2 regions of the Arthrobacter nitrophenolicus genome follow, and region 1 is predicted to be linked to the other one. Evidence: riboswitches for the same ligand, from Rfam matches in the RefSeq annotation. Region 1 holds a riboswitch; the other holds the start of a gene.

Evidence for each region. Region 1 has a riboswitch for S-adenosylmethionine ahead of ACJJV6_RS00445 (aminotransferase class V-fold PLP-dependent enzyme). Riboswitches for the same ligand answer to the same signal wherever they lie in the genome.
Region 2: it holds a riboswitch for S-adenosylmethionine, as region 1 does, so the genes downstream of both, ACJJV6_RS14720 (bifunctional o-acetylhomoserine/o-acetylserine sulfhydrylase) here and ACJJV6_RS00445 (aminotransferase class V-fold PLP-dependent enzyme) in region 1, are expected to answer to the same signal.

The regions. Positions count from the first base shown of each region.
Region 1 covers NZ_CP174504.1:93,376-98,637, reverse strand. Annotated here, with positions in the region: gene ACJJV6_RS00455 (metal-dependent transcriptional regulator) at 1-464, opposite strand, end outside; gene ACJJV6_RS00450 (class I SAM-dependent methyltransferase) at 508-1,266, opposite strand; gene ACJJV6_RS00445 (aminotransferase class V-fold PLP-dependent enzyme) at 1,330-2,748, opposite strand; SAM riboswitch class IV at 2,787-2,900, opposite strand; gene hisN (histidinol-phosphatase) at 3,062-3,874, opposite strand; gene ACJJV6_RS00435 (ribosome small subunit-dependent GTPase A) at 3,923-5,038, opposite strand; gene aroA (3-phosphoshikimate 1-carboxyvinyltransferase) at 5,041-5,262, opposite strand, start outside.
Region 2 covers NZ_CP174504.1:3,188,207-3,193,468, forward strand. Annotated here, with positions in the region: gene ACJJV6_RS14705 (CPBP family intramembrane glutamic endopeptidase) at 1-471, shown strand, start outside; gene ACJJV6_RS14710 (HNH endonuclease signature motif containing protein) at 475-2,631, opposite strand; gene ACJJV6_RS14715 (VOC family protein) at 2,944-3,582, opposite strand; SAM riboswitch class IV at 3,750-3,865, shown strand; gene ACJJV6_RS14720 (bifunctional o-acetylhomoserine/o-acetylserine sulfhydrylase) at 3,908-5,233, shown strand.

The DNA.
Region 1 (5,262 bases):
TGATCCAGCTCGCCCATCAGGTGGGCCCGGGGCATCAGGACCTTGCCGTCTGCGGTGGGGATGGGATCCCCGTGCGGGTCCCTGCTTGGATCGCCGAGTTTCGCGGCGACACGCTCAATGAAAGTGTCCGACACCGCGTGCTCGAGCAGTTCGGCTTCGTCGTGGACCTCATCCCAGCTGTAGCCGAGCTGCTGGACAAGGTAGGTTTCGATCAGCCGGTGGCGCCGCACCATGGACAAGGCAAGCCGCAGGCCTGCATCCGTGAGGGTGATGGCACTGTACGGCTTGTGGTCAACAAGGCCCTGGTCCTTGAGCTTGCGGACCATTTCCGACACCGACGAATTCGCCACGCCCAGCCGTTGGGCCAGCTGCGAGGACGTGATGGGCTTGTCCTGCCATTCGGTAAAAGAGTAGATGACCTTGACGTAGTCCTCGATGGAGGAGGAGGGCGCGCTGGTCTTCACAGGACCAAGCCTACCGAATGGCCAGGGTGCGCGGCGGAACCGCTCATACTTTGACTGCCCGCCACGACAAGGTCAGGTACGGCAGCCCGATGGCTTCGTCCGCGGCATGCCCCAGGTGTTCATGCAGGTACCAGTCGAGGTTGGCGAGGACCTTGGCGCGGGTGGCTTCGCCGGCACGGAGGTAATAGCTGCGCGATTTGGTCAGTTCGATCAGGTCTTCGGTGCTGACGGTGTCGTGCCAGTGCGTCACGTGGCCCTCCAGTTGGCCGAATTCCGGACCCACCACTGGCCGGTGGCCGGGCTTGTAGACGTCCCCGGCGTGCATGATCCGCGAGAGCCGGTGTACCCAGGGGACGGTGGTGTCCAGTTGGTTCCAGACAAGCCCGAGGATGCCGTGCGGACGGAGGACGCGTGCCAGTTCAGTGCTCGCGGCAAGGGGATCACACCAGTGCCAGGCCTGGGCAACGGTGACGACGTCGAAGGCGGACGGCGGGAGGCCGGTGGCCTCGGCGGTTCCCAGGACCGCGGTGGCGCCGGGATAGTGTGCCTTCAGCTGGTCAAGCATGTCCGCTGACGGGTCGACGGCGGTGACGGCCAGGCCGCGTTCCAGCATCAGTTCGGTGAACTTGCCGGTTCCTGCGCCGGCGTCGAGCGCATCCCGCGCACCGGCGGGGATCAGCCAGTCCGCAGACTCCGCGGGATAACCGGGCCGGACCCGCTGGTAGTGCCGGCCGCCCTGCTCGAAGCTCTTTCCCAGCTCCCTGCGCCGCCCGTGATCCAGTCTGGGGCCACCCCGAACCACCTGCGGCCTCCTTCAGTCAATGCCTTGCGGTACCTTCCGAATTTACCGCATCAGCCGGACCGGTCAGTCGTCGGTGCAGGGAGCAGCGCCGGCGGTGCCCGGCGTGTTCGGGGCCCAGTGCGGGTAGGTGCGGGTGTCGTTGGCGGGAACCCAGCGTCCGGCGTCCACCACGTAGTCCCAGCCGAGCCCGTCCCGGCGCAGCTTGGCGATCCCGGCCAGGAGCCGCTCGGCATCCTCCAGCCGGGAACCCACGCCGAAGCTGGCGCGGAGCGAACCGGAAGGCAGGCCCAGCCGCTTCAGCAGGGGGTGTGCGCAGAAGCGCCCGTCCCGGAGGCCCACGCCGTGCTCGGCCGAGAGGTACGCAGCCACCAGGCCGGCGTCGTAGCCCTCAACGGAGAAGTTGACTACACCGATGGTGTCCGTGTCCGGGTTGGTGTCCTTGAAGATCTGGTGCACCGTGACGCCGTCGATCTCCTGCAGGCCCTCCACCAGGAAGGAACGGATGGCGGACTCGTGCGCGTGCCAGCGTTCCTGGTCCAGGCCCGCGATGACCTGGGTGGCCTTGGCCAGCGTGGCGGCACCCAGGACGTTGGGGGAGCCGCCCTCGTGGCGGGCCGGTCCGGTTGCCCAGCTGACGCCGTCGAGCCTGGCTTCCTTGACGGCGCCGCCGCCGGCAAGGTGGGGGGTCCCGGCGTCGAGCCAGTCCGGCCTGCCCACCAGGACGCCGGCGCCGAAGGGCGCGTACAGCTTGTGGCCGGAGAAGGCGACGTAATCGACGTCGTCCGCGCTGATGTTGATGCGCCGGTGCGGCGCCAGCTGGGCCGCGTCCACCACGATGCGGGCCCCGTGCTGGTGGGCCAGGGCAGCAAGGGCTCGGACCGGCAGGATCTCGCCCGTGACGTTGGAGGCACCCGTGATGGCCAGCAGGCTGACGCCACCCTGTTCCAGTTCGGCGCGCACGGCGTCGATGGTGCCGGCGATGGTGTCGGCAGCAACGATGCTGCGGTGGGGAACGCCCTGCCACGGCAGGAGGTTGGCGTGGTGCTCGATGTCCAGGTACAGGACGTCGCCGGCGGGCCGGCCGTCGGTGAGGGGCAGGCAGCCGGCCAGCAGGTTGAGCGAGTCCGTGGTGTTCCGCGTGAAGATCACGGAGTCGTCCGGGCGGCCGCCCACGAAGTCGCGGACGATGCTGCGGGCGTTTTCGTAGACCGAGGTGCTGATCTGGGACGCGTAGCCGGCACCGCGGTGGACGCTGGCATAGAAGGGCAGGATCTCGTTCAGGTAGGCGGAGACCACCGAGAGGGCGGGGGCCGAAGCGCCATAGTCGAGGTTCGCGTAGCGGATGTGGCCGCCCGAAATCAGCGGTGCCTGGATTTCCGCTCCGGTGACGGCTGCAAGCGGACGGCCGGCCAGCGCCTGGCGCTCGTCGAAGACGGATTCGGCGGTAATGGCGGCGTTGGGGGAGACGGTGGCAGTTGTCACAGAGACCTCACTTCAAAACAGGACTCCGGTATCAAGGGAATCCGCGCTTGCCGCATCCGCTCCGGACCGGCCTGGTCGTCACCCGGGGCACCCCACCGCGAATGGAGGGTTGCCGGCCAGCAAACCGGGGTTTTGCGCTGGCACTCGTGACCTGGTTAAGAGCGTAGAACATGGGGCGGCCAGGACTGAAGCCGGCGCAATTGTTAAGGCTTTTGTTACGTGCGGATGGAAATCTCGCCTTTCGGCGAAGAACACGACGGCGGACACCTCCTTCCGGAGGTATCCGCCGTCGTTTGTTCGGTTGCCGGGGTCTTTAGAGCAGGTCGTCCAAACCCGGGTTCAGCCGCTGCAGCACTTCCGAGTGCAGGATGGAGTTGGTGGCCAGGGCGTTACCGCCGAAGGGGCCGTCCTCACCCTCCAACGAGGTGAAGCGTCCGCCGGCCTCCACCACGATCGGCACCAGGGCTGCCATGTCGTACAGGTTCAGCTCCGGCTCGCAGGCGATATCCACCGAGCCCTCGGCCACCATGCAGTAGGACCAGAAGTCGCCGTAGGCGCGGGTCCGCCACACCGACTCGGTGAGCCCCAGGAACTCGTCCAGGTTTCCCCGCTCCTTCCAGCCGGAGAGGCTTGAGTAGGACAGCGAAGCGTCGGACAGGCTGGAAACGTTGGAGACCCGGAGCCTGGTGGCCGCGGCGAGTGAACGCCCCATGTAGGCGCCCATGCCCTTGGCGGCCCACCACCGCTTGCCGAGGGCCGGGGCGCTGACGACGCCGACCACCGGCTCGCCCTCGTCGACGAGGGCGATCAGGGTGGCCCAGACAGGGACGCCGCGGACGAAGTTCTTGGTCCCGTCGATGGGGTCGATGATCCAGCGGCGCGAGCCGTGGCCGGTACTGCCGAACTCCTCACCCAGGACCGCGTCGCGCGGACGGGAGCGGGAGAGCTGGCCGCGGATGGCTTCCTCGGCGGCCTTGTCCGCGTCGGTGACCGGCGTCAGGTCGGGCTTGGTCTCCACGTGGAGGTCCAGTGCCTTGAAGCGGCTCATGGTCTGGTCATCCACGGAGTCGGCCAGGACATGGGCCAGGCGCAGGTCATCGTTGTAGCTCGAAGCGGGTTGGATCATGGTTCCAAACTACCGTCTGCAGGCAGTTCTGCTGGGAGATCGGCGTTGTCAGTTGACGCTGCCGAGCTCCTTTGCCTCCTGCGCTTCCTCCCGCGGATCCGCTCCGAGCAACCGGCGCAGCGAGGCCAGCCGCGCTTCTCCGGTGGGTCCGGCATGGCCCGCGGCGACCCATTCATCCAGGCCGCAGTTAACGGCAGTTGCCGTGTGCTTGCAGCCGCGTTCGCAGGCGTCGGTGCCGGGTGAGAGGTCGGGGAAGGACCGCAGGATCCGGTCCGGGTCCACATGCGCCAGGCCGAACGAACGGATGCCGGGGGTGTCGATGATCCAGCTGCCCGGCGGGGCGTCCACCAGCCGCAGGGCCAGGGCGGACGACGACGTGTGCCGGCCCCTGCCGGTGACCGCGTTGACGCCGCCGGTGGCCCGCTCGGCTCCCGTGAGCGCGTTGACCATTGTTGACTTGCCGACACCGGAGTGTCCGAGCATGACGGTGACCTTGCCGTCCAGGTAGGACCGGAGCGCGGCAACTGCCGCGCTGTCCAGCCGGGCGGACAGGCCGTCGTCGGAGCGGGCGTCGATGCCGGACGCCTGGGTGTCGGCGGTGCGGCTGATGATCACGGGAAGGTCGAGGTGCGTGTAGTTGGACAGGAGCTCCGCTGGATCCTTGACGTCCGCCTTGGTCACGAGCAGGACCGGGTCGATGCCGGCGTCGTAGGCCGCCACCAGTGCGCGGTCGATGAAGCCCGTGCGGGGTTCCGGGTTGGCGGCGGCCACCACGATCACCAGCTGGTCGGCATTGGCCACCACGGCCCGCTCCACCGGATCCGTGTCGTCGGCGCTGCGCCGCAGGAGGGTTTTGCGGTCCTGGATCCGCACCAGCCGGGCCAGGGTATCGGGGTCGCCGGAGACGTCCCCCACGAGGGAAACGAAGTCGCCCGCCACCACGGGGGAGCGGCGCAGTTCCCGGGCCCGGGCGGCGATAACCGTACGCTCGTTCGCGGAGTCCTCGCCCACCACGGCCGTGTATCGCCCCCGGTCAACGGTGATGATCCGACCGGTCACGGCGTCGTCGTGGCTGGGACGGTCCTTGGTGCGGGGCCTGGAACCCTTCTTGTTGGGCCGGATCCGGACGTCCGATTCGTCCCAGGAGTCAGTGCGCCTGGCCACCGCTAGCCTTCCGCCCCGGTGCGGGCCTCCTGCTGCGGGGCACCGCCCTGGGCGAGCATGTCCGCCCAGATCCGGGGGAACTCGGGCATGGTTTTCGCCGTGGTGGCGATGTCCTCCACCTGCACTCCTTCCACCGCCAGGCCCAGGATTGCCCCTGCAGTGGCCATGCGGTGGTCAGCGTAGCTGTGCACGACGCCGGCATGCAGCGGGGCGGGCCGGATCAC
Region 2 (5,262 bases), 1.1 Mb from region 1:
TTCAATTTCGCCCGCCCCGGGAAGGACCTGCTGCAGGGGTTGGGGCTTGCGGCCCTGATTGGAATTCCCTCCCTGGGCCTTTATGCCGCGGGCAGGGCCCTAGGCATCACCACCGCCATCATCCCCAGTGCGCTGGATGCCTACTGGTGGACCGTGCCGGTGCTCATCCTGTCCGCCCTCCGGCATGCGGTGGTGGAGGAGGTCATCGTGGTGGGGTACCTGATGAACCGTTTCGGCAAGTTCGGCTGGAGCGTTCCGCTGTCGATCGCGGCGAGTTCGCTCCTTCGCGGCACCTACCACCTGTACCAGGGCTTCGGTCCCTTTATCGGCAATGTGGTGATGGGCATCGTGTTTGCCTGGCTGTACACCCGGACCAAGCGGGTTATGCCCCTTGTTATTGCCCACGCGCTTTTGGATATCGTGGCATTTGTCGGCTTCAGCCTCTTCGGCCGGGCCGTGGGGCTGGGGTAGCGGCTACGTACGGAGCAGGGCTGAGTCACTCCGGGCCGGACCGCTAAGTGCAGGGTCGCTGAGGGCCCAATCGCTAAAGGCCCAGCCGCTGAGGGTCAGGTCCTTTTCCGGGTCCGGTGGGAGGACGATGGGCATGGCGTAGAAGTCGTCCCATACGGGGTCGTAGGGTGCGATGTCGTCGGCGTCGATGAGGTTGTCGTCCCCCGGTTCTTCACAGGGCGGTTCTTCCCAGGGTGGTTCTTCCCATGGTGGTTTGGCACAGGGTGGTGCTGATTCCAGCCATTCCGGAGGGCACCATGCCTCGGCGGGGGAGTCATCTGCTCCAGTTTGTCCCTTTAGGTGCGGCACGGTGTTGATTTCCTGAACCAGGACGTTGTCCGGCCAGATGGTTGGTTTGCGGTCAGGTTGTTCGCTGGAGTATTGGCGGCCGGTGGGTGATTTCCAGCCGGGTGGTTCGGTTTCCGTTGCTTGGGTGGGTGTCCAGCCGCTGTTGTGTTTGAGGCGGTGGTGCTTCGGGCAGAGTTGTGCCAGGTTGCTGAGTCCGGTTGTTCCGCCGTGTTGCCAGGCCTGGAGGTGGTCGGCTTCGTTGTCCAAGGCGTTGTTGTTGCAGCCGGGGAAGGTGCATTTGCCGTCGCGGAGGGTCAGGGCTTGTTTCATGGCTTTGGTGAGCCGGTAGCTGGTGCGGCCGATTTCCAGGGGTGCTCCGTCGCGCGGGTCGATGAGGACGCGGGTGAAGGACTCTGCTCCGTCGGCGAGGAGTTTACGGGCCATGGACGCGGGGATTGGGCCGTAGCCGTCCAGGGTGGCCGGTTCGTCAGTTAGGCCGAGCAGGGCGAACACGGGGACGGTGACGAGGACGTCGGTGCGGGGTGTGGGGACTTTCCCGGCTCCGGGGCTGGTTGCGCCGGGGGACGCGGTGGTGATGCTGGTTCCCGCTTGGCTGCAGGTGTCGCCGGTGCTGTTGTCTTTGGTGCCGGGGTTACTGGTTGCGTCGATGTGATCGTTGGTTTCGAGGTGAGTGCTGTCCGGGATGCCGGGGTCCGCTGCTGGTTCGTCGGATCCGAAGAGGGTGGCGAGCCCGAGGAATTCATCAGGGAACTGGTCCTCCGCGGCGCCTTGAACCTGATCGCCGGTGCCGGGGTGGCTGTTGCCGTCGCCGGCTGCAGCGTTGATGGTGCCGGGTTGGCTGCCGCGTTGTCCACCGGTGCCTTCCGTGTCCCCGCCGCCGGCCGGGGAGGCCATGCTCGGACCGGAGCCGGAGCCGGAGCCGGAGCCGGTGCCGGTGCTGGCGTCTGTGGTGGTAGTTATGGCTTGGGCGGGGGTGAGGAGGCGTCGGGCGACTTCATCGGCCCTGATTTGGGAAAGAGTGCGGGTTTCGTTGGGGCCCTGGAGGCCGCGGGCGATGGCTGTAGTTTTGTTCCAGGCCGCCAACGCGCAGTCTGCCCGCATATAGATCGCGAACCAGGCCATGCCGTCGCGGTCGGGGGTGAATTCGACCCGCCGGTCGGCTGCGGATTTGGTGTGGCGTTTTTCGATGGATTCGGGGTGGTGGCGTTCGCGCCAGGCGCGGACCTTGGCCCGCAGCCGGGACGGCACAAGGTTCGCGGCGGGGCAGCCGCGGGCCGGGTTCGGCGCGTCCGGGTCCAGGAAGTGGTCCGCCAAGGCTACGGCGGCGGGGTGGTCCAGGGCCTCGGTTTCGTCGGCGATGATCCTGGCGCCCTGCCACGACAACGCCCCGGAAGACAGGTTCCCGTAGACCGAGGGGAGGGCGCAGACCCGACGGGACTGGGTGATGAATGCCCCTGCTGCTCCGGAGCTGATGGTCAGGACTCCGGCGATTTCTTCCACTGTTGATATTTCCGTGAACGTGCGGTCGTGGGCGGAGGCATCGGGCGGGGTCATGGCCTGCTGCAGGTCAAGGCACTGGGCAGCGTCCCTGGCCTTGAGTGCGGTGGTTTGTGCCTCAAGCTTGGATTCCAGGCCAAGCCGTTCCAACCGAAGCTCATACAGTCGGCCGAGAACATCAACCCCGGTTCCGTCCGCATCTCTATTGGCATGCACGGTCTTCAAGGCTTCTTCCTCAAGGAACAGCCCATTCAGCGCGGCCGCGGTGGCATAAAAGCCTTCCATCGCCGCTGCTGTCCCTGAGACGTTTCCCATACCCACATCATCGCGGGAGGCACTGACAATTTGCGCTGGAGCTGTTCCGCATGCTTCTCCCTGCCCGGCGCCGGGAGCCGCGATGGCAGGAAACAGCGCCTTCCTCTTAGCTCCGCTGCCCATGCCGTTTCCCATACAAGAATCATCGCGGGAGGGTGTGACATTTTGAGTGGCTGATGCCAAAAGACCTAAGCCACGGGAAAACAACACCCGCGGGGTAAACAACTTCGGCCGCCATCAGGAGGTGACGCCGTTGTCACATCCTGATGGCGGCCGAAGCCCGCTCGGGCCAAATGCCCGGTCAGGGGAAGGTCAGATGGTGACCGCTCCGTTTTGGGTTTCGAAGGTCACTGAGAGGATGCCGGGCGTACCGTGCGGGGCAACCCACTCAACGGCAACATCCTCCAGCGGCTTTTCCACCGGCTCGCCCAGCCATTCGGTAACCCGGGAGGCCGAGCCGGCGATGGTCAGGCAGCTCATCTTGATGTTGCTCTCGTAGGCGTTAGACGGGTGGAGCGACGGATCGCCCTCCCACTTCAGCATGTAGGGCACCTGAGGATCGGCGATGAGGCCCAGGATTCCAATCTGCTTCCACACCAGCTCGCGGCCGTCGGGGAACTTGCGGTTGCCATTGACGGCGGCCCGTCCCAGGCGTTCCTCGAAGGGAGCAAGGTCGTCAACTTCGACGCACCAGCCCATCCAGCCGCCGCCCGCTGCGGAGCGGGCCCGCACGGCCTGTCCAAAGGGAGCCTTGTCCGACGCCGGGTGGTCCAGGACCTCCACGACCTCAAGGTATTTGTGTCCCGCGAGCGGGATGATCATATTCCGGGTACCGAACCGGGGGTGTACCCCGCCCTTCACTGCCTCAACGCCGAGGGCAGAAGAAATACGTTCGGTGGTGGCCGCGAGGCCATCGTGTTCACAGGCGTAAGAGACGTGATCCATGCGCATGCCATCATCTTGGCACTTTGTGATCGGGCTCTCAGCTAAGGGTACCCTTACTGGGATTTTTCGATTTCAGCACCCCTCGAAACCTGCTCCACGGGCGGAAAGCGGCCCAGGACCATGTTCGTCACAATGGTGTCCGCCCGGCCGGGCGCACTCCTACACTGGGCCCAGGTCATGAGTGCCAGCAACAGCCCCGGCTCGCTGGCCGGCAACCCTCCATCCGCGGTGGGGTGCCCCGGGTGAGGACCTGGCCGTCCGGCAAAAGGCCGGATGGCAAGCGCGGCCCGTGGTGCTTCCAGCATGCCGGGCCCAGTCAAAGGAGCCTTGAATGTCCAACGGATGGTCCTTCGAAACCCGCCAGATCCACGTCGGCCAGGAACCGGATGCTGCCACCGGCGCCCGCGCCCTGCCTATCTACCAGACCACCTCCTTCGTCTTTCCCAGCGCCGAGAGCGCCGCGAACCGCTTCGCCCTCGCCGAGCTTGCCCCGATCTATACGCGCATCGGCAACCCGACCCAGGACGCCGTGGAGCAGCGGATCGCCAGCCTTGAAGGGGGCCTCGCCGCGCTCCTCCTCAGCTCGGGGCAGGCGGCAGAGACGTTCGCCGTCCTGAACATCGCCGAGGCCGGTGACCACATCGTGGCCAGCCCCAGCCTTTACGGCGGCACCTACAACCTGTTTGCCCACACCCTGAAGAAGTTCGGCATCTCCGTCACCTTCGTGGCGGACCCGGACAACCTGGACCACTGGCGCGAGGCGGTCCAGCCCAACACCAAGCTGTTCTTTGCCGAGGTGGTGTCCAACCCGCGACAGGACGTGCTGGACATCGAAGGCGTCTCCCGGACCGCCCATGAGGCCGGCGTACCACTGATCGTGGACAACACGCTGTCCACGCCGTACCTGATCCGGCCGCTGGAATGGGGCGCGGACATCGTGGTCCACTCGGCCACCAAGTACCTGGGCGGCCACGGCGCAGCGATCGCCGGCGTCATCGTCGATTCAGGCAAGTTCGACTTCAGCAAGGACCCGGAACGCTTTCCCGGCTTCAACACCCCGGACCCCACCTACAACGGCCTCGTGTACGGCCGCGACCTGGGGGAAGGCGGAGCACTGGGAGCCAACCTGTCCTACATCCTCAAGGCCCGGGTCCAGCTCCTGCGTGACCTCGGTTCGGCCGTTTCGCCCTTCAACGCCTTCCTGATCTCGCAGGGACTGGAGACCCTGAGCCTGCGCGTGGAGCGCCATGTGGCCAACGCCCAGGAGGTTGCGCGGTGGCTGGAAGCACGGGACGACGTCGAATCCGTCGCCTACGCCGGGCTGCCCTCCAGCCCCTGGTATGAGCGCGGCCGCAAGTACGGCCCCAGGGGCACCGGCGCGATCGTCGCCTTCAACCTGGCCGGCGGCGCAGAGGCGGGCAAGCGGTTCGTGGACGCCCTGGAACTGCACTCCCACGTTGCCAACATCGGCGACGTCCGCTCGCTGGTCATCCACCCGGCGTCGACCACGCACAGCCAGCTGTCCCCGGAGCAGCAGGCCGCGGCCGGCGTCGCCCCGGGACTGGTCCGCCTCTCCGTGGGCCTGGAGCACATCGACGACATCCTCGCCGACCTCGAGGCCGGCTTCCGCGCGGCAAAGGAGGCCTCAGGCGCCTGAGCGCACGGCCCGGGGAGCTGAGCGCACGG